One region of the Lelliottia sp. EB106-05-01-XG201 genome, then DNA from elsewhere that is predicted to be linked to it. Evidence: predicted binding sites of a transcription regulator. Region 1 holds the regulator's gene; each other region holds the start of a gene.
The links. The regulator CRP, encoded in region 1, controls carbon source genes, mostly activating them, when cyclic AMP is high. The targets are predictions, from matches to a motif close to ATGTGANNNNNNTCACAT.
Positions count from the first base shown of each region.

Region 2: AC3WS9_RS01815 (YjcB family protein) is a predicted target of CRP. The motif match lies at 2,182-2,199, and genes of this name have one in related genera.
Region 3: focA (formate transporter FocA) is a predicted target of CRP. The motif match lies at 1,545-1,562, and genes of this name have one in related genera.
Region 4: udp (uridine phosphorylase) is a predicted target of CRP. The motif match lies at 2,202-2,219, and genes of this name have one in related genera.

Region 1 is NZ_JBYTDV010000001.1:4,324,726-4,329,813, reverse strand. Features, by position in the region: gene AC3WS9_RS20315 (YccS/YhfK family putative transporter) at 1-1,921, opposite strand, end outside; gene crp (cAMP-activated global transcriptional regulator CRP) at 1,980-2,612, opposite strand; gene AC3WS9_RS20305 (OsmC family protein) at 2,919-3,323, shown strand; gene AC3WS9_RS20300 (phosphoribulokinase) at 3,410-4,279, opposite strand; gene AC3WS9_RS20295 (YheU family protein) at 4,310-4,528, opposite strand; gene AC3WS9_RS20290 (hydrolase) at 4,525-5,088, opposite strand, start outside.
Region 2 is NZ_JBYTDV010000001.1:382,993-388,080, forward strand. Features, by position in the region: gene AC3WS9_RS01800 (C40 family peptidase) at 1-84, shown strand, start outside; gene parM (plasmid segregation protein ParM domain-containing protein) at 122-1,171, shown strand; gene AC3WS9_RS01810 (hypothetical protein) at 1,164-1,694, shown strand; gene AC3WS9_RS01815 (YjcB family protein) at 1,839-2,120, opposite strand; gene AC3WS9_RS01820 (sensor domain-containing diguanylate cyclase) at 2,616-4,004, shown strand; gene AC3WS9_RS01825 (EAL domain-containing protein) at 4,257-5,088, shown strand, end outside.
Region 3 is NZ_JBYTDV010000001.1:3,053,930-3,059,017, forward strand. Features, by position in the region: gene ycaO (30S ribosomal protein S12 methylthiotransferase accessory factor YcaO) at 1-1,214, shown strand, start outside; gene focA (formate transporter FocA) at 1,621-2,478, shown strand; gene pflB (formate C-acetyltransferase) at 2,528-4,810, shown strand; gene pflA (pyruvate formate lyase 1-activating protein) at 5,015-5,088, shown strand, end outside.
Region 4 is NZ_JBYTDV010000001.1:4,559,541-4,564,628, reverse strand. Features, by position in the region: gene AC3WS9_RS21345 (beta-glucoside-specific PTS transporter subunit IIABC) at 1-1,106, opposite strand, end outside; gene AC3WS9_RS21340 (dienelactone hydrolase family protein) at 1,285-2,091, opposite strand; gene udp (uridine phosphorylase) at 2,343-3,104, shown strand; gene rmuC (DNA recombination protein RmuC) at 3,243-4,700, shown strand; gene ubiE (bifunctional demethylmenaquinone methyltransferase/2-methoxy-6-polyprenyl-1,4-benzoquinol methylase UbiE) at 4,767-5,088, shown strand, end outside.

The sequences.
Region 1 (5,088 bases):
CCAGAATGTTCGAATCCCCCGATTCTCCCGGCGCGTCGTACTCCAGACGCTGTTGACAGCGCTGCAATGCAATTTCACACGACTGCAAATACCGCTGCGCCAGATCTGGCGTCAACATGGTGTGCTCGCGCGCCAGCGTGGTCATGGCGTTGATATGCTCGACGATAAACTGGCTGTGCGTCACCCACAGCTTCATATCCGCCAGATAGTGCGAGTTAAAGCCCGGCTCCTGCATCGCCTGGTTCAGCGAGTTAAACAGGGCGTTGTGCGCCTGGTTGACCTTCATGCGCTGATAGGCCAGCGGCGAGGCTTTGGGATCGTCGCTCAGTATCAAACGAATCGCCTGCTGATCGGCTTCGAGCGCATCGTGGGCGTTCTGGCGTAACAAGCCGCTTTGCCATTGCGGCCACAGCCAGACCATGCCGCCGAAGGCGATCAAACAGCCAATAAGCGTATCCACCAGCCGCGCGACAATGTACTGCTCGCCGTTCAGGGTCAGGAGTTGCAGGGTATATACCGCCGTCACCGTAAACCCGACCATCGCCCAGCCGTAGTTTTTACGGATGATCAGATAGCCCACGAGCGTAATCACCAGCATTCCCGCCAGGGTGTAGCCGTCGGGAACGTGGAAGTGCAGCGTCACCCCGGCAATCACTAACCCGGCAAAAGTCCCGAGCGCCCGGTGAAGAATGCGCACTCGCGTGGCGCCATAGCCGTTCTGGGTGACAAACAGCACGGTCATGAGGATCCAGTAGGGCTTCGGTAAGTGCAGCGCGACACCCATCAGGCTCGCCACGCTGAGCATGACGCTGATGCGCGCGGCGTTGCGCAGGGCGGAGGATTTCAGCGACAGATAGCTTTTCAGCGCAGGCAGCAGCGGCAGACGTTTTTGCTTATCGGCCATCAGGTCGCGGGAGTAGAGCGGGCGCTGGGTGCGCAGCACGCGCGCGATGCGGCTAAAGTGCCATGCGCAGAACTGCCCGACCGGGTTATCCGGATGCTGGCGCGCGATTTTCTCCAGCGCTCCCAGCTGTTTATCCATGGTAAAGCGCGTCGGGTAGCGATGATACAGAATATCGTCCGCCAGCACGCGCAGGCGAGCCGCGACCGTCTGGGCGTTCCAGCGGATCACCGCCTCGGCGTGGCTGCGCTCCACCAGCTTTTGCACCTCCTGCGGGTGATGCAGGCTGACGGAGATATGCTCCTGCAGATCCAGCCCGACCTGGAAGACGCGCAGCAGGCGTTTGTATTCATGATTTTTATTGGCCGCCAGCATGTGCAGCTGCTGATAACACTGGCTGATGAGATCGACCACTTTTTGCTGGCGCGACAGCAGCGGCGGCAGGGACTTTTCCGGGTCCGTGTGCTGCGTCAGCAGGGTGTATTTGGCTTCGCAATATTCGGCGAGCTGGACGTAGAGCAGGCTCAGGGATTCGCGCAGCGGTTGCTCTCGCCACATCCAGAACCAGAACCAGTTAAACAGCCCGTACCACAGCGTGCCGGCGGCATAGATCAGCAGCGGCTCCCAGACGGGCATATTTCCGGCGAGACTCAGCGTGAAAATGGCGGCAATGAGCGATGCGGGCAGCAGGCGGGCGTGAAGCGCGCTGATCTCCGCCGTGACGCCCAGCGTCATCGCCAGCACGGTCAGAATGAGCGGCAGCGGGATATCGCGCGCCAGCAGCAGCTGCACGGCGAGGCTACATCCGGCAAACAGGCAGCCGCCGATAATCAGACGTTTGAAAAAGCGTTTGTGGGGAGTATCGAGACCGGCAATGTTGCAGCAGGCGGGGACGAGAGAAAACAGCAGCCCCTGTTGCAGATGGCCCAGGATCAAACCAACGGCCACGGGAAGACATAACACCAGAGTTTGACGTAGTGCGTAGTTAACTTCCGGGTGATAAATCAGCCTGCGCCACATAGTCGTCAGAGACAAAAACGGCGTGACATCTTGCGATGGCACGCCGGATTTTGCGGAATTAACGGGTCCCGTAGACCACGATAGTTTTACCGTGAGCGGAGATCAGGTTTTGATCTTCCAGCATTTTCAGGATACGACCTACGGTTTCGCGAGAACAGCCCACGATCTGACCAATTTCCTGACGGGTAATTTTAATTTGCATACCGTCCGGGTGGGTCATGGCGTCAGGTTGTTTCGCCAGGTTCAGCAGCGTCTGCGCGATGCGACCGGTGACGTCCAGGAAGGCGAGGTTGCCCACTTTCTCGGAAGTGACCTGCAGGCGGCGAGCCATCTGCGAAGAAAGGCGCATCAGGATGTCCGGGTTCACCTGGATCAGCTGACGGAATTTCTTGTAGGAGATCTCAGCGACTTCACACGCGGTTTTCGCACGCACCCAGGCGCTACGTTCCTGGCCTTCTTCAAACAGGCCCAGTTCACCGATGAAATCGCCCTGGTTCAGATAAGAAAGGATCATCTCTTTCCCTTCTTCATCTTTGATCAGCACTGCCACCGAGCCTTTGACGATGTAATACAACGTTTCCGCTTTTTCACCCTGGTGAATCAGCGTGCTCTTCGATGGGTACTTATGAATGTGGCAATGAGACAAGAACCATTCGAGAGTCGGGTCTGTTTGCGGTTTGCCAAGCACCATGCGCTGTTATCCTCTGTTATAAGCTGTCTCAGAGTCAAAATCGCATCCTGACTCTGGGGTTGCAATCGAATTCTTACCCGTACCTGGGAAGTGGCTGTCGCACTGTTCGCAGCCAGTAAAGTTTGATGTCCTCTGCATACATGTGTAACGTCAATGTATTACTGTAGCATCGAGACTGTTTTAGCATAGCTTTAGCCGCGTGTCTCCTGGTGTCTCGCTTCAGCATGATGCAGGTCGCCTTCCGTTGCGAGAATTGTAACGCACGCGTAATCTGTTCATAAAAATGCAACTTCGGAGTTAATAAAAATGCAAGCGCGTGTGAAATGGGTTGAAGGTTTAACGTTCCTTGGCGAATCCGCTTCAGGGCACCAGATTTTGATGGACGGTAACTCCGGAGATAAAGCGCCAAGCCCGATGGAAGTGGTGCTGATGGCGGCTGGCGGGTGCAGCGCAATTGACGTGGTGTCGATTCTGCAAAAAGGCCGTCACGATGTGACCGACTGCGAAGTGAAGCTGACCTCAGAGCGTCGCGAAGAAGCGCCGCGTCTGTTTACGCATATCAATCTGCATTTTATTGTCACCGGTAAAGAGCTGAAAGATGCCGCGGTGTCCCGCGCGGTGGATTTGTCTGCGGAGAAGTACTGCTCTGTGGCGCTGATGCTGGAAAAAGCGGTGAAGATTACCCATTCGTATGAAGTGATTGACGCTTAATTCGTTGGCGGGTGGCGCTTCGCTAACCCGCCCTACGTTCGTGCTTTTGTAGGCCGGATAAGCGCAGCGCCATCCGGCATCAAACCTCAGGCGATCTTCTTGCCTTCCATCAACCGCTGCACCAGCGGCATCATGATCAACTCCATCGCCAGCCCCATCTTCCCGCCCGGCACCACCAGCGTATTGATATGCGAAATGAATGAGCCCTGCAGCATCGCCAGCAGCCACGGGTAATCGATGCCTTCCAGGTTACGGAAATGGATCACCACAAAGCTTTCATCTAGCGAAGGAATGGTTTTCGCCGCAAACGGGTTAGAGGTGTCGACTGTCGGAACGCGCTGGAAGTTGATGTGGGTGCGGGAAAACTGCGGCGTCAGGAAGTTAATGTAATCCTCCATCGAACGCACCACCGAATCCATCACCGCTTCGCGCGAATGGCCGCGCTCGCTCATGTCGCGGGTCAGCTTTTGAATCCACTCCAGATTGACAATCGGCACCACGCCGACCAGCAGATCCACGTGGCGCGCCACGTCATGCTGCGGCGTCACCACGCCGCCGTGCAATCCTTCGTAAAACAGCACGTCAGTCGGCTCCGGCAGGGGCTGCCACGGAGTAAATGTGCCTGGTACCTGATTCCAGGGTACCGCTTCGTCGTAGGTGTGCAGGTACTTGCGCGACTGGCCTTTGCCCGTGTGGCCGTAGTCCTGAAAGGTTTGTTCCAGCAGGCCAAAGTCGTTGGCGTCTGGCCCGAAGTAGCTGATGTGCTTGCCTAAATCGCGGGCTTTGCGGATAGCCATGTCCATTTCAGGACGGGTGAAGCGATGAAAGCTATCGCCCTCCACCTCGGCCGCGCGCAGGTTGAGCTGCGCGAAGATCTTGCGAAAAGCGAGGCTGGTGGTGGTGGTTCCCGCACCACTCGAACCCGTGACGGCAATAACCGGATGTCTGGCGGACATAGCAACTCCCTGAATGGAAAGATGGAACAATCAACCGCGAAACTGATTGCGCGGCATGATGTTGACCGTTTCGTGCAGTTCAGACCACACCAGTAACACCTCGCCGCTTTGTAGCTGCCGTTTGACATCGGCGACCTTTTGTTCGAGCGAACGCTCATGTTCACCATAATCGGTGCCTTCGCGTAATACAAAGCTTTCAATCAGGCTATCCAGCGTTTCGGGAGCCAGATCCTGCCAGGGAATCATCATTTTACTCTCTCCAGAAAAGGGGTTAACCAGTCAGGGATGCGCGATTCCAGCCACATTTTCGGGCGACGCAAGGTGCCGGTGATAAAGCCGACGTGGCCGCCGTGTTCCGTCAGTTGATACTGCACGTTCGCCGGCAGATGTTCCGGCGCGGGAATGGAGTGATGATCCATAAAGGGATCATCCTTCGCATGGATGATCAGCGTCGGTTTGGTGATCTGGTTCAGCAGCGGCATGGCGCTACACTGACGATAGTAGTCGATCGCGTCGGCAAAGCCGTGGATCTTCGAGGTGATCATATCGTCAAACTCGCGCAGGCGACGCATCCGCTTCAGCTGTTGCAGGCTGATCGGCAGGGTATCGGGATAGGCTTTCAGCTTACGCGCGGCGTTGGCTTTGAGCAGGTTCAGCAGGTAGCGCTGATAGACTCGTGAAAAGCCCTTTTCCATATGATAGCTGCACTGCTCGAGCATAAAGGGCGCGGAGACGATCACCGCAGCGTCGAGCGGCACCGTGTCGCTCTCTTTGGCCAGCAGGCAGGCGAGCATGTTTCCGCCGAGGGA
Region 2 (5,088 bases), 3.9 Mb from region 1:
CGCATTAGCCAGCTTTCTGACAACTTCTGGCAGGACCACTATCTCGGTGCCCGCCGCCTCTTAACTGACGAAGCCGTGCTCTGACCCGGCCCCATTTTTCAGAACGATTGAGAACAAATCCATGACCCAGACGTGTAAAAAATTCGCCATCGACGACGGCTCCACCAATGTAAAAATCAGCTGGATTGAAAACGGCACCCTCAAAACCGTGGTCTCGCCGAACTCCTTCCGCAAAGACTGGAAAAGCGCGGCGCTGCTGCGCGGCCAGGCGGTGCATAACTACACCATCGGCACCACCAAATACACCTACGACGCCACCTCGGATAAAGCGCTCTCCACCACCCACATCGACTACCAGTACGACGATTTGAACCTGCTGGCGGTGCATCACGCCCTGCTGCAGACCGGGATGACGCCGTGCGATGTGGAGGTGATTGTGACCCTGCCGATCACCCAGTTCTACAAGCCGGACGACTGCCAGCGTAATGAAGAGCGCATCGAAGCGAAGCGCCAGAACCTGATGCGCGACATCTCCCTGAACAAAGGCGAGTTGTTCCGCATCGTGGACGTGCAGGTGATGCCGGAAAGCCTACCTGCGGCGCTGTCCCATCTGCTCAACTCGAACGTGAATGAATTTACCAAATCACTGGTGATCGACTGCGGCGGAACCACCCTCGACATGGGCGTGGTGATTGGCGAATTCGATGATGTGTCGGCCATCTACGGCAACAACGAAATCGGCGTGGCGATGGTGACGGACGCGACGCGCAAGCTGCTGGCCGCCGCCGACAGCGACTCCAGCTATCTGGTGGCCAACGAGCTGATCAAGCGCCGTCACGATCTGAATTTCGTGAAAAGCGTGATTAACGACGAATCGCGCATCGACGAGATCCTCGAAAAGATTGAGATCAAAATTCAGGAGCTGGGCGATCAGGTCGCTTACGAAGCGAAAAAATTCGCCAAGAACCCGAACCGCGTTTACCTGGTGGGCGGCGGCGCGCATCTGATCGAAGGGGCGATTCGTGAAGTCTACGCCACGCTCGGCGATCGCGTGGTGAGCATTGAAAACCCGCAGAGCGCCCTGTCGCGCGAGATCTGCCTCTACCACTCTGACGCCGGTGCCCAGGCGGTGGACGAACCCTTAATGGCCGAGGTGGGTGACGATGCGTAAGGGACAGATTCGCCGCGTCAATCTGTCCCTGCACCTGACGCCAGACCAGTCGCGCGCGGATCTGCGCGCGATGCAGCAGCTGCAAGCCTGGCATCAGTCCATGGATAAAGCGGCCAGCATTGACGATACCAATATGGAGATCCGTACTTTCCATCGGAACGTCTATCTGGCGGGCCTGCAGCTGCACCTGATGGACCCGGCAGCGTGTCGCCATGTGGCGGAATCGTTGGGGCGCGAAGAATTGACGCTCGCGGAGCTGCTCGGAGAATTGATGCCGCAGACCGTGGATGATTCATCCAATGAACAGATGGCGCAGTTGCAAAAGATTCACGCGGAAATCGCCGCGTTAAAACCGCTGATGGAACAGCAAAAGCTGGCGTTACAGCAGTTACGTTTGGCCGGAAAAACGGCTGGTTCGCCAGAGCCTGAGCGCGTAGCGAGTGGGGCAGAGGAGCGGGATTTGAGCGAGGTGGATGCCCCGACGGAGAAGATGAAGAAGGTGCGGGCGAAGGGGATATTTTGAGTGGGCTGTTGCCCTCACCCCTCACCCCGGCCCTCTCCCCAAAGGGGCGAGGGGGAAAAGACAGCTCCGTGCGATCCCCTCTCCCCTATGGGGAGAGGGTTAGGGTGAGGGTGAGGGGTGAAGTCACCAGACCGCACAATTAAATCAGGTAATCACCATCGGCCAGTCAGGCGGTGTATGGCTCATCGCCTCAATCATCACCACTTTCATATTGCTCCAGATCGTCGCCACATCCACCATCGTAATGCCGAGCAAACCCATCGCAAACCAGCATGCCGCGCCGAGACCCAGCAGGGTGCTGATCACAGCCAGCCCCGCGAAATCAGCTTTACGTAATTGAATGTTCAACGTGCTGGCTAAAAACATCAAAACCGCACTCAACAACGGCCAGCGCAGTAAAACCATGCTGGTGGTAATGGTCGCCATAAAACCGATCCTCGAATAGCTGACGGACAACAATGAAACAGTGTTTCGCGTTACAAAATATGTGTGAACTATATCACATTTGTTCTTTTATTCGCCAGCCTTGTTGCCGCAAAAATGTGCGGTTTCTAACCAATCGAAGGAAAATAATGGGTATGCAGAATATATCTTTGCAGGCTAATAGTGATTTACAGAGGGTGTTTATAAGGAATTCATTAAGATAGAAAAGTCTCTACAGGCTGGAAGGGTCTGTACAATATTTACAGTATTAAACCTATAGCTTATGCTTGAACGGATAATTAAATATACACAATTAATAATTCAGGCTACTGAATTCATTGCTTTTTATTCTCTGGTGTCACTTATTATTCACACACACATGCAATTCTGTACATAGTTATGCGATACCTGGAATAAATTGTCTCAATGAGATTATTCGAATCCTGAGTTATTCGTTGCGCCTGGTTTCTATGAATCAATGACCTGCGAATAAATCTGATGAAAGAGACATGCCGCGAAATTGTTAACGACAGCATGCAGGCTTTGCATGCTTTAGCAAAACTGATGCCGCTGTTAACGTCCCAATGCTCCCTGACGGAGATGCTGGAGACGATCAATCGCTCGCTGGGGTCGGCGCTGGCGTGGGTCAGCGTGGATGACGACCGGGGCCTGCCGCGCGTGGTCTGTGCGGGGGACGTGACTTGCCACTCGTTTGAAGTCACCGATTTTCTCGCCAGCACTCTGATGCAGCGTCATCACCGTTCGTGGCGCGCGATTTACTGGAAAGAGAATATTGGCCGCTCGATATTTACCGCTCAGCATCCGGGTTATTCGCAATTACAAAGCGGCGTGCTGTGCAAACTCTCTTCCCGTGACGGAAGCTGCAACGGCTATTTCTTCCTGGGATTTTCGCAACGATTATGTGCCTTACCGACGCTGAAAAATGTGGTGGTGGTGCTGGTTGAAAAATTAAAAGATTATTTCGCCGAAATGATCTCCCGCGAAAGAACGGCGAAAGAGATGCAGCTGGTGGTGACGCAATATAAAACGTTATTTGAACGTGCCCCGGTATTAATGAACTCCTTCGACAGGCGTAATCGCTGTGTGCTGTGGAACGTCGAGTGCGAAAAAGTATTTGGCTGGAGTATGGCTGAAATTAATTTACACCCCGATCCGCTGGCGCTGTTTTATCCCGATCCGGAAGTCCGACGGCGGGTGCGTGATTCCGTGAATGTCTCGCCCCTCAAGGACATGTACGAGTGGCGGCCCATCAGAAAAGATGGCACGCAGCTTACGATCCTGTGGTCAAATATTCTGCTGCCTGATGGCTCTATTTTGAATATAGGGCTGGATATTACCGAGCGTAAAAAGGCGGAGGAGCAACTGGCGCTGAAAGCCACCACCGACGATCTGACCGGATGCTTTAATCGGTCGGCTATTTTGCAGCAGCTTCAGGCCGTGATGGAACGCAATCAAAGCTATTTTTGCGTGTTAATGTTTGACCTGGATTATTTCAAGCAGATTAACGATGAGTGGGGCCATCAGGTGGGAGATGCCGCTCTGGTGCATTTTTGCGATCGTCTGCGTGAACTGAGTCCGACGCATGCGGCGCTGGGCCGGGTTGGCGGCGAGGAGTTTTTACTTCTATTATCAGAGACAGATTGTGATGCGGCGATGGCGCTCTCATCAAATTTACGCGCCATCCTGCTGGAAAGGCCGATGCTGGTTGGAGACAAATCGCTGATACTCTCCTTTAGTGCCGGGGTGGTGGAAGTGGGCTGCGGGCATCGCGATACCTCTTCACTCCTGACGCGCGCCGACAAAGCGTTATATGACGCCAAACGAAGTGGAAGAGGGAAAACGGTGATCGCAATTGATTATTTATAAATCAATGCGCCCTTGCTGTGTTATCTTAAAACTCATCATTACGTTTTGATATTTATTATCCTTAATAAAAATCGAACCCATTCTTTAAGTTTGGCTTACGGGCAAATATTATCGTCATAACCAAATATTGGGTTTCTGATGATAAAAGTCAGTTGCTAACTTCGCATGATTCATGCAACGTAATCACCTGTTTATCAAAGCATCCGGCCTTCATTACTACAGGCACACATCATGCAGGGATATAGGGCGGAAATGAATCGTAGCGCACGGCGCAAGGTGCTGAGGGTCGTCGGGATCATCATGGTAGTTTCACTACCGGTGATGCTTGCGCTATGGTTTGCACAGCTCAGAGCCGTCACCGAAACAAGTAGTCAGCTACGTTCTTTTGCACAACTTGCTTTAGATAAAACTGAACTGGTTATTGGGCAAGTTGATTTAGCTCGCGACGCTGCCGAAAAATATCAGGGCGAAGTTTGTTCACCTGCCCATCGGCAATATATGTTGAACGTGGTGCGTGGCCGTCTGTATGTGTCCGATTTAATTTATGCCGAAGGTCAGCAGTTTCTTTGCTCCACGGTGATGATGCCTGATAAGCCTTATCTGATACCTACTGCAAATTACAAACGTAAACCCGACGTCTCTATCTATTATTTCCGCGATACGCCATTTTATGCCGGTTTTAAAATGACATATATGCAGCGCGGGAATTATGTCGTGGTGGTCAATCCGCTCTCCTACAGCGAAGTGATGTCGACGGATCATTCTCTGGCCTGGGGCGTATTTGATACGGTCACCAATGCCTTCTTTTCCGCCAGTCCACAGGCCGATATTTCGTTATTACATACGCTTGTCGGAAATGTGAACGAGCCATTCCAGAAAAATGACCGTTTTTACACCATCGTCAATTCGACGAAACGACCTATTGCCGCCATTGTTTCCACCTCGAACACCCGCTTTTATGAAATTCTTTATCACCAGGCCACATTGACCCTGCCGCTGGGAATGATTTGCAGCATTATTATTTTGCTGGTCTGGTCGCGCACGCACCGCGAATTTAATTCGCCAGGGCGCTTATTGCACCGCG
Region 3 (5,088 bases), 1.3 Mb from region 1:
TGTCCGCCGGTAATACCCGCAACGAAGCCCGCGTGCAGGGTCTGTCCGAGGTGTTTGAGCGTCATATCAAAAACCGCATTATCGCTGAGTCCATCAGCCTGCCGGAGATCCCGAGCGAGGTGCTGGCGCGCTATCCGGGTGTGGTGGAATCCATCGCCAAACTGGAAGCAGAAGGTTTCCCAATCTTCGCCTACGACGGCTCTCTGGGCGGCAAATACCCGGTGATTTGTGTCGTTCTGTTTAACCCGGCGAATGGCACCTGCTTCGCGTCGTTTGGCGCACACCCGGACTTCGGCGTGGCGCTGGAACGTACCGTCACCGAGCTGCTGCAGGGCCGTAGCCTGAAAGATCTCGACGTCTTTACCCCGCCAACGTTTGATGACGAAGAAGTGGGCGAACACACCAACCTCGAAACCCACTTTATCGATTCCAGCGGTTTGATCTCCTGGGATATGTTCAAGCAGGACGCGGACTATCCGTTCGTGGACTGGAATTTCTCCGGCACCACAGAAGAAGAGTTCGCCACGCTGATGGCCATCTTCAAGGCGGAAGATAAAGAAGTGTACATCGCGGATTACGAGCACCTGAGCGTCTTCGCCTGCCGCATTATCGTTCCGGGCATGTCCGACATCTATCCGGCGGAAGATCTGTGGCTGGCGAACAACAGCATGGGCAGCCATCTGCGTGAAACGCTGCTGGCGCTGCCGGGTAGTGAGTGGGAAAAAGACGATTATCTGAACCTGATCGCCCAACTGGACGACGAAGGCCACGACGATCTCACCCGCGTACGTGAGCTGCTGGGTCTGGCAACCGGCAAAGACAACGGCTGGTACACCCTGCGTGTTGGCGAGCTGAAATCGATGCTGGCCCTGGCCGGTGGCGATCTGGATCAGGCCCTGGCCTGGACGGAATGGACTATCGAATACAACCAGTCGGTATTCAGCCCGGAGCGCGCCAATTATTACCGCTGCCTGCAAACGCTGCTGTTGCTCTCGCAGGAAGAAGATCGTCAGCCGCTGCAATATCTGAATGCCTTCGTGCGTATGTACGGCGCAGAGGCTGTCGAAGCGGCAAGCGCCGCGCTGAGCGGTGAAGCGCCGTTCTACGGCCTTCAGGCGGTTGATAAAGATCTGAAAGCCTTCCCGGCACATCAGTCGCTGCTGAAAGCTTATGAAAAACTGCAGCGTGCCAAAGCCGCTTACTGGTCAAAATAAGCGCATATAGTACTACTGGCAGTAGGCGTACTCACGCGTCTGGGCTATATTACGGGGCAATTTCATTGCCCCGTTTTTTTATTTCTTTTGCAATGAATATTGATTGTAATAATAAAGTTAAATACAGGTAAATATAATTATGTTTACCTGGGCTTTGCTGTTACTTTTTAGGGTAATTACTCCATTTTAATTAACTGCTTTGGGAGAGGTTTCAGGAAATTATTCAACTCTTTTCATAACTTTTAAAATTTATTTTTATACGGATAATCAACAACTTACTCCGCAATCGCTGCAAAACCATGCGCTTTGCGGGCCTATAAGCCAGGCGAGATATGATCTATATCAATTTCTCTTCTATAATGCTTTGTTAGTATCTCGTCGCCGACTTAATAAAGAGAGAGTTAGTGTGAAAGCTGACAACCCTTTTGATCTAATACTCCCAGCTGCGATGGCCAAAGTTGCCGAAGAAGCGGGTGTCTATAAAGCAACGAAGCACCCGATGACGACGTTCTATCTGGCGATCACCGCTGGTGTGTTCATCTCCATCGCTTTCGTCTTCTACATCACTGCTACCACCGGTACTGCTGCGATGCCTTTCGGTATTGCGAAACTGATTGGCGGTATCTGTTTCTCACTGGGCTTGATTCTGTGCGTCATCTGCGGCGCCGACCTCTTTACCTCAACGGTACTTATCGTGGTGGCTAAAGCGAGCGGAAGAATCACCTGGGGTCAGCTGGCGCGCAACTGGATTAATGTCTACGTTGGCAACCTGATTGGCTGTTTACTCTTTGTTCTGCTGATGTGGTTATCTGGCGAGTATATGACCGCCAACGGTGGCTGGGGACTGAACGTCCTGCAAACCGCTGACCACAAAATGCATCACACCTTTATCGAAGCCGTCGCTCTCGGCATCCTCGCAAACCTGATGGTCTGCCTGGCCGTCTGGATGAGCTACTCTGGCCGCAGCCTGATGGACAAAGCCATGATTATGGTTCTGCCGGTTGCGATGTTCGTTGCCAGCGGCTTTGAGCACAGTATCGCAAACATGTTTATGATCCCGATGGGTATTGTAATCCGTAACTTTGCGAGCCCGGAGTTCTGGACTGCTGTTGGTTCAACCCCGGAAAGTTTCTCTCACCTGACTATTATGAACTTCATCACAGATAACCTGATCCCTGTCACTATTGGGAACATTATCGGTGGGGGTCTGCTGGTTGGGTTGACATACTGGGTCATTTACCTGCGTGGCGACAATCATCATTGATGGTTTCTCAGGCAGTAAAGAAAAATCCACTTAAGAAGGTAGGTATCACATGTCCGAGCTTAATGAAAAGTTAGCCACAGCCTGGGAAGGTTTTGCGAAAGGTGACTGGCAGAAAGAAGTCAACGTACGCGACTTCATTCAGAAAAACTATACCCCATATGAAGGCGACGAGTCTTTCCTGGCTGGTGCAACTGACGCAACAACCAAGCTGTGGGACAATGTAATGGAAGGCGTCAAACTGGAAAACCGCACTCACGCGCCAGTTGACTTCGATACTTCCGTTGCTTCTACCATCACTTCTCACGACGCTGGCTACATCAACAAAGCGCTTGAGAAAATCGTTGGTCTGCAGACTGAAAAACCACTGAAACGTGCGATTATTCCGTTCGGTGGCATCAAAATGGTTGAAGGTTCCTGCAAAGCGTACGATCGCGAACTGGACCCAATGCTGAAAAAAATCTTCAGCGAATACCGCAAAACTCACAACCAGGGCGTGTTTGACGTTTACACCAAAGACATCCTGAACTGCCGTAAATCCGGTGTTCTGACCGGTCTGCCAGATGCGTATGGCCGTGGTCGTATCATCGGTGACTACCGTCGTGTTGCTCTGTACGGTATCGACTTCCTGCTGAAAGACAAATACGCACAGTTCCTGTCCCTGCAGTCTGACCTGGAAAACGGCGTAAACCTGGAAGCGACTATCCGTCTGCGCGAAGAGATCTCTGAACAGCACCGTGCGCTGGGTCAGATCAAAGAAATGGCCGCTAAATATGGCTGCGATATCTCTGGTCCGGCAACCAACGCTCAGGAAGCTATTCAGTGGACTTACTTCGGCTACCTGGCCGCGGTTAAATCTCAGAACGGCGCAGCAATGTCCTTCGGTCGCGTATCCACCTTCCTGGATGCTTACATCGAACGTGACATCAAAGCAGGCAAAATCACCGAGCAAGATGCACAGGAAATGATTGACCACCTGGTCATGAAACTGCGTATGGTTCGCTTCCTGCGTACCCCAGAATACGATGAGCTGTTCTCCGGTGACCCAATCTGGGCAACTGAATCTATCGGCGGTATGGGCGTTGACGGCCGTACTCTGGTAACCAAAAACAGCTTCCGTTTCCTGAACACCCTGTACACCATGGGCCCGTCTCCGGAACCGAACATCACTGTTCTGTGGTCTGAAAAACTGCCTCTGAACTTCAAGAAATTCGCGGCTAAAGTCTCCATCGATACCTCTTCTCTGCAGTACGAGAACGATGATCTGATGCGTCCTGACTTCAACAACGACGACTACGCTATCGCTTGCTGCGTAAGCCCAATGGTTGTTGGTAAGCAAATGCAGTTCTTCGGTGCGCGTGCTAACCTCGCGAAAACCATGCTGTATGCAATCAACGGCGGCGTGGACGAAAAACTGAAAATCCAGGTTGGTCCTAAATCTGAACCAATCAAAGGCGACGTTCTGAACTTCGACGAAGTCATGGACCGTATGGATCACTTCATGGACTGGCTGGCTAAGCAGTATGTCACCGCCCTGAACATCATCCACTACATGCACGACAAGTACAGCTACGAAGCGTCTCTGATGGCTCTGCACGACCGTGACGTGGTTCGCACCATGGCATGTGGTATCGCAGGTCTGTCCGTTGCAGCTGACTCCCTGTCTGCAATCAAATATGCGAAAGTTAAACCAATTCGTGACGAAGATGGTCTGGCGACTGACTTCGAAATCGAAGGCGAATACCCGCAGTTTGGTAACAACGACTCTCGCGTTGATGACATGGCCGTTGACCTGGTTGAACGTTTCATGAAGAAAATTCAGAAACTGACTACCTACCGCAACGCTATCCCGACTCAGTCTGTTCTGACCATCACTTCTAACGTTGTGTACGGTAAGAAAACCGGTAACACCCCAGACGGTCGTCGTGCTGGCGCGCCATTCGGTCCAGGTGCTAACCCAATGCACGGTCGTGACCAGAAAGGTGCTGTTGCCTCTCTGACCTCCGTTGCTAAACTGCCGTTTGCTTACGCGAAAGATGGTATCTCTTATACCTTCTCTATCGTTCCAAATGCGCTGGGTAAAGACGACGAAGTGCGTAAAACCAACCTGGCAGGTCTGATGGACGGTTACTTCCATCACGAATCTTCCATCGAAGGTGGTCAGCACTTGAACGTGAACGTGATGAACCGTGAAATGCTGCTCGACGCGATGGAAAACCCGGAAAAATATCCGCAGCTGACCATCCGCGTATCTGGCTACGCAGTACGTTTTAACTCCCTGACTAAAGAACAGCAGCAGGACGTTATCACCCGTACTTTCACTCAATCCATCTAACTGGAATTGACTGAAATCACGCAGTAAAAAGCGTACAATAAAGGCTCCACATCAGTGGGGCCTTTTTAACACCTTCTCCAAACCAGTCTCTTTTGGCCGCTGTCTATATACTTAATGGATAACAGCCAAAACAGACTCGACATAGCCGATGAGCTATGCACATAAACAGGCCCCGGACGGGCCGAATATGGAGATATCACCGCAATGTCAACTATTGGTCGCATTCACTCCTTTGAATCCTGTGGCACTGTCGATGGCCCAGGCATCCGCTTTATCAC
Region 4 (5,088 bases), 230 kb from region 1:
GTGACGCCATACAAGGCTGGTTCGGTAATACCAAATAGCGCTGAGATACCCGCTGAGAACGCGGTGGATTTCAGGACTTTATCTTTGCTCTTAAACGCAATCGCCAGACATGCCCCGGATTCGGCGATGTTATGCGCCAGCGATGCGGGTAAATAGAGCATTTCGCGACCAAACTGACTCATCGATGCCACTGCATAAGGCAGCATGGGTTTATGCATCCCGGCGGCGACCATAAAGGGCAGCGCGGCTGCGAGCAAACCCGTCGCCACAAATCCCAGCTTGCTATACAGCCATAAGATCACGGTGGCCAGCCCGGCGCCAAGTTCATATCCTAACGGCCCGAGAATCAACAAAGTGACCGGTACGGTGACCAGAAGCGAGAGCATCGGTGAGAGGAAAATACGTAGTGCGCCTGGAGAATAGCGGTTGAACAATTTCTCGGTCTGAGCGTAAAACAGCACGCATAGAATGGCCGGGAAGACCTGAGAGGCATACGCCACATTGCGCAGATCGAACGACATAAACTCTGCGCCATCAGCGAGTTGCTTAGTCATCGCCGGTAACACCATCACTGCAACGGCCGAGACAGCAACCAGTACGTTCACTTTTAGCTTCGTCGCGGTGGTAATTGCGACCAGAATCGGGAGGAAATAGAGCGGGGCAGAACCGATGTTATCCAGCACTTTGTAGGTGGAGCTGTCGCGACTAAGCCAGCCGAGCACGTCGAGCAGCAACAGGAGCGATTTGAGTACCCCACCGCCCGCGATGGCGGGTACCAGTGGCTGAAACACGCTAATGACAAAGTCGATAATTTGCGCGCCACGGTTAGGTTTTGCGGTCTGAGCTGGTGCATTTGCCTGTGGCGAACCGACAAGTGAGCGCGCCGCTTCATAAACCTGAACCACCTCATGGCCGATGATCACCTGGCACTGCACGTTAACACGCACGCCCAGCACACCGTCAATTTTCGCCAGTTCGATCTTGTTCACTTTGCTGTTGTCGTACAGACTCAACCGTAAACGGGTGGAGCAATGTTCAAGGTGTTCGATGTTTTCAGCGCCACCCACCTGGGCGATGATATCCAGTGCTGTCTGCAAGTGATTCATGTCTGGTCCCTGTCTCCAGAGCAAAAAAAAAGACCTGAAGCCCATTCCTCCTGAGAAGGAGAGATGGGCTTCAGGTCTTGCCTACGGATCGTAGTTACACGCCTGTGCTTTTATATCGACCAAAATCTGTTGAAAAGTCAAACAACCGCTGCGGGTGTTGCGTCAATGTGTGAGCGACTTAACTCTTTCTCGCGCCATACTGCCTGAACCACGCCAGCATTCTCTGCCAGCCGTCTTTGGCGGACTCTTCGTGATAGCTCGGGCGATAGTCGGCGTTAAAGGCGTGGCCCGCGTCGGGATAGACCACGATCTCGGCTTTCGCATTGGCGGCGCGGAGTGCCTGCCGCATGGTGTCCACGCTCTCCAGGGGGATCCCGGTATCCTGCCCGCCGTACAGCCCCAGCACCGGCGCGTTGAGATCGGTGGCGATATCCACCGGATGCTTCGGCGAATTCAGCGTTTTCTCACCGACCAGTTTGCCATACCAGGCCACGGCAGCTTTAAGCTGCGGATTGTGGGCGGCATACAGCCAGCTGATGCGCCCGCCCCAGCAAAAACCGGTGACCAGCAGACGATGCGGATCGCCGCCGTTGCGCGCGGCCCAGCTGGCGACGTGGTCCAGATCGGCCAGCACCTGCGCATCTGGCACTTTGCTGACCAGGTTGCTGAATAAGGTTGGGATATCGCTGTAGTCGTTGGGGTCGCCCTGGCGGAAATAGAGCTCTGATGCGACGGCCAGATAACCTTCCAGCGCCAGACGGCGGCAAATATCGCGAATATGTTCGTGAACGCCGAAAATCTCCTGCACCACAATCACGATCGGCAGCGGACCGTCCGCCTCTTTCGGGCGCGCGTGGTAGGCGGGCATGTTCTCACCCTGCGTGGGGATCGAGGTTTCGCCTGCGGAAATGGCTTCTTCTGAGGTGGAGACGATGGTCGCGGCGTGAGGGGCTGCAGCAGGTGCAAAATGGGTCTTTTGTGTCATGGTATTCTCCGTACCTGTTAGCGCAAAAGTAAATATAGACCTCAAGTTAACAACTCACAGTGCCCGAAACGGGCTATCTTTTGTGCAGCGCTGAACGATATAACTTGTTAATGTGATGTAAATCACTATTTTATGGAAATTAACTGCAACCATTTTCATTCATGGTGAGGTGTGTCACGAAATTAAGCCTGGTGCTTCTGTAAAGTACCGTTTTACTTCTTCTGACACACCGACCCACAGAGGAGTCACCTATGTCTAAGTCTGATGTTTTTCATCTCGGCCTCACTAAAAACGATCTACAAGGGGCTACGCTGGCTATCGTCCCTGGCGATCCTGAGCGTGTGGAAAAGATCGCCGCGCTGATGGATAAGCCGGTTAAGCTGGCAGCGCATCGTGAATTCACCACCTGGCGTGCAGAGCTGGATGGCAAAGCGGTTATCGTGTGCTCGACCGGTATCGGCGGCCCGTCTACCTCTATTGCTGTGGAAGAGCTGGCGCAACTGGGCATTCGTACTTTCCTGCGTATCGGTACGACCGGTGCGATTCAGCCGCACATCAACGTCGGTGACGTTCTGGTAACCACCGCCTCTGTGCGTCTGGACGGGGCAAGCCTGCACTTCGCTCCAATGGAATTCCCGGCGGTTGCGGACTTCGAATGTACGACAGCGCTGGTTGAAGCGGCTAAATCTATCGGTGCAACCACCCACATCGGCGTGACCGCCTCTTCTGACACCTTCTACCCAGGCCAGGAGCGTTACGACACCTTCTCTGGTCGCGTAGTCAGCCGTTTCAAAGGCTCCATGGAAGAGTGGCAGTCAATGGGCGTCATGAACTATGAGATGGAATCGGCAACGCTGCTGACCATGTGCGCAAGCCAGGGTCTGCGTGCGGGTATGGTGGCGGGCGTGATCGTCAACCGTACTCAGCAAGAGATCCCGAACGCTGAAACCATGAAGCAGACCGAAAGCCACGCGGTGAAAATCGTGGTTGAAGCGGCTCGCCGCCTGATCTAATCGCACTGCATTCTGTTTAAGGCCGACATGTTCGGCCTTTTCTTTTTGCGTAGCGCCTCGCAGGAAAAACCTTTTAAACTGGACGTTTATACAGCACAATTCTATTTTGTGCGGTAACGGTTTGATGCAGGAGGCGGTGTGGATATCTCAATCATCATTTATGCGGCGATAGCGCTGGCGGGGCTGGCCATTGGCTGGCTGATTTCAGGCTATCAACATGCGCAGCATAAAGCGGAACAGCTGATTGACCGCGAAGAGATGGTCGCGGAGCTGAGCGCGACAAAACAACAGCTGGCCCAGAGCGCCCACTGGCGCGACGAGTGCGAGCTGCTCAACAACGAACTGCGCAACCTGCGCGATATCAATACCTCCCTCGAAGCGGATCTCCGCGAAGTCACCACCCGTCTGGAATCTACCCAACTGCATGCGGAAGACAAAATCCGCCAGATGATCAACAGCGAACAGCGCCTCAGCGAGCAGTTCGAAAACCTCGCCAACCGCATATTCGAGCAGAGCAACCGCCGCGTCGACGAGCAAAACCGCCAGAGTCTGAACGGCCTGCTGACTCCCCTGCGCGAACAGCTCGACGGTTTTCGCAAACAGGTGCAGGACAGCTTTGGTATGGAAGCGCGGGAGCGCCACACGCTGGCCCACGAAATCCGTAATCTCCAGCAGCTGAATGCGCAAATGGCGCAGGAGGCGGTTAACCTGACGCGGGCGCTGAAGGGCGACAACAAAACTCAGGGCAACTGGGGAGAGGTGGTGCTGACCCGCGTGCTGGAAGCGTCCGGCCTGCGCGAGGGCTATGAATATCAAACCCAGGTCAGCATCGAAACCGATAGCCGTTCGCGCATGCAGCCCGATGTGATCGTGCGGCTGCCGCAGGGCAAAGACGTGGTAATCGACGCCAAAATGACGCTGGTGGCCTACGAACGTTACTTCAATGCCGAAGACGATTTCACCCGTGAATCCGCGCTGCAGGAGCACATCGCCTCGGTGCGAAACCACATCCGCATGCTGGGCCGCAAGGATTACCAGCAGTTGCCCGGTCTGCGTTCGCTCGACTATGTGCTGATGTTTATCCCCGTCGAACCGGCATTCCTGCTGGCCCTCGACAGGCAGCCGGAGCTGATTACCGAGGCGCTGAAAAACAACATTATGCTGGTCAGTCCGACCACGCTGCTGGTGGCGCTGCGCACCATTGCCAACCTGTGGCGTTACGAACATCAGAGCCGCAACGCGCAGCAGATCGCCGACCGCGCCAGCAAGCTGTACGACAAAATGCGCCTGTTTGTTGACGATATGTCCTCTGTAGGGCAAAGCCTGGATCGCGCGCAGGATAACTATCGACAGGCAATGAAAAAACTCGCTTCCGGGCGCGGCAATTTGCTTTCGCAGGCCGAGGCCTTCCGCACGTTGGGGGTGGAGGTGAAGCGCGAGATTAATCCGGAACTGGCGGAACAGGCCACGGCGCAGGATGAAGAATACCGTCTGCGCGAAGGCGTGGATGAACAAAATATGAGCCGTGATGACAATGATTTAGCCGCGCAAGCGGCGCCCGAAACGGCGTCAGAACGATTCTTTCATGGTGGTTGAATCGTAGGGCAATCGCGTCCAATCTGATACACTTCACGAACATTTGACTGATTAGCAGGCACTGAGATGGTTGAAGATTCACAAGAAACAACGCACTTTGGCTTCCAGACTGTCGCCAAAGAGCAGAAAGCTGACATGGTGGCCCACGTATTCCATTCCGTGGCGTCGAAGTACGATGTCATGAATGACCTGATGTCATTCGGCATTCATCGCTTGTGGAAGCGTTTCACTATCGACTGTAGCGGTGTTCGCCGTGGTCAAACCGTTCTGGATCTTGCGGGTGGTACCGGCGATCTGACGGCCAAATTCTCCCGTATGGTCGGCGAAACCGGCCGCGTGGTGCTGGCGGATATCAACGACTCCATGCTGAAAATGGGGCGTGAAAAAC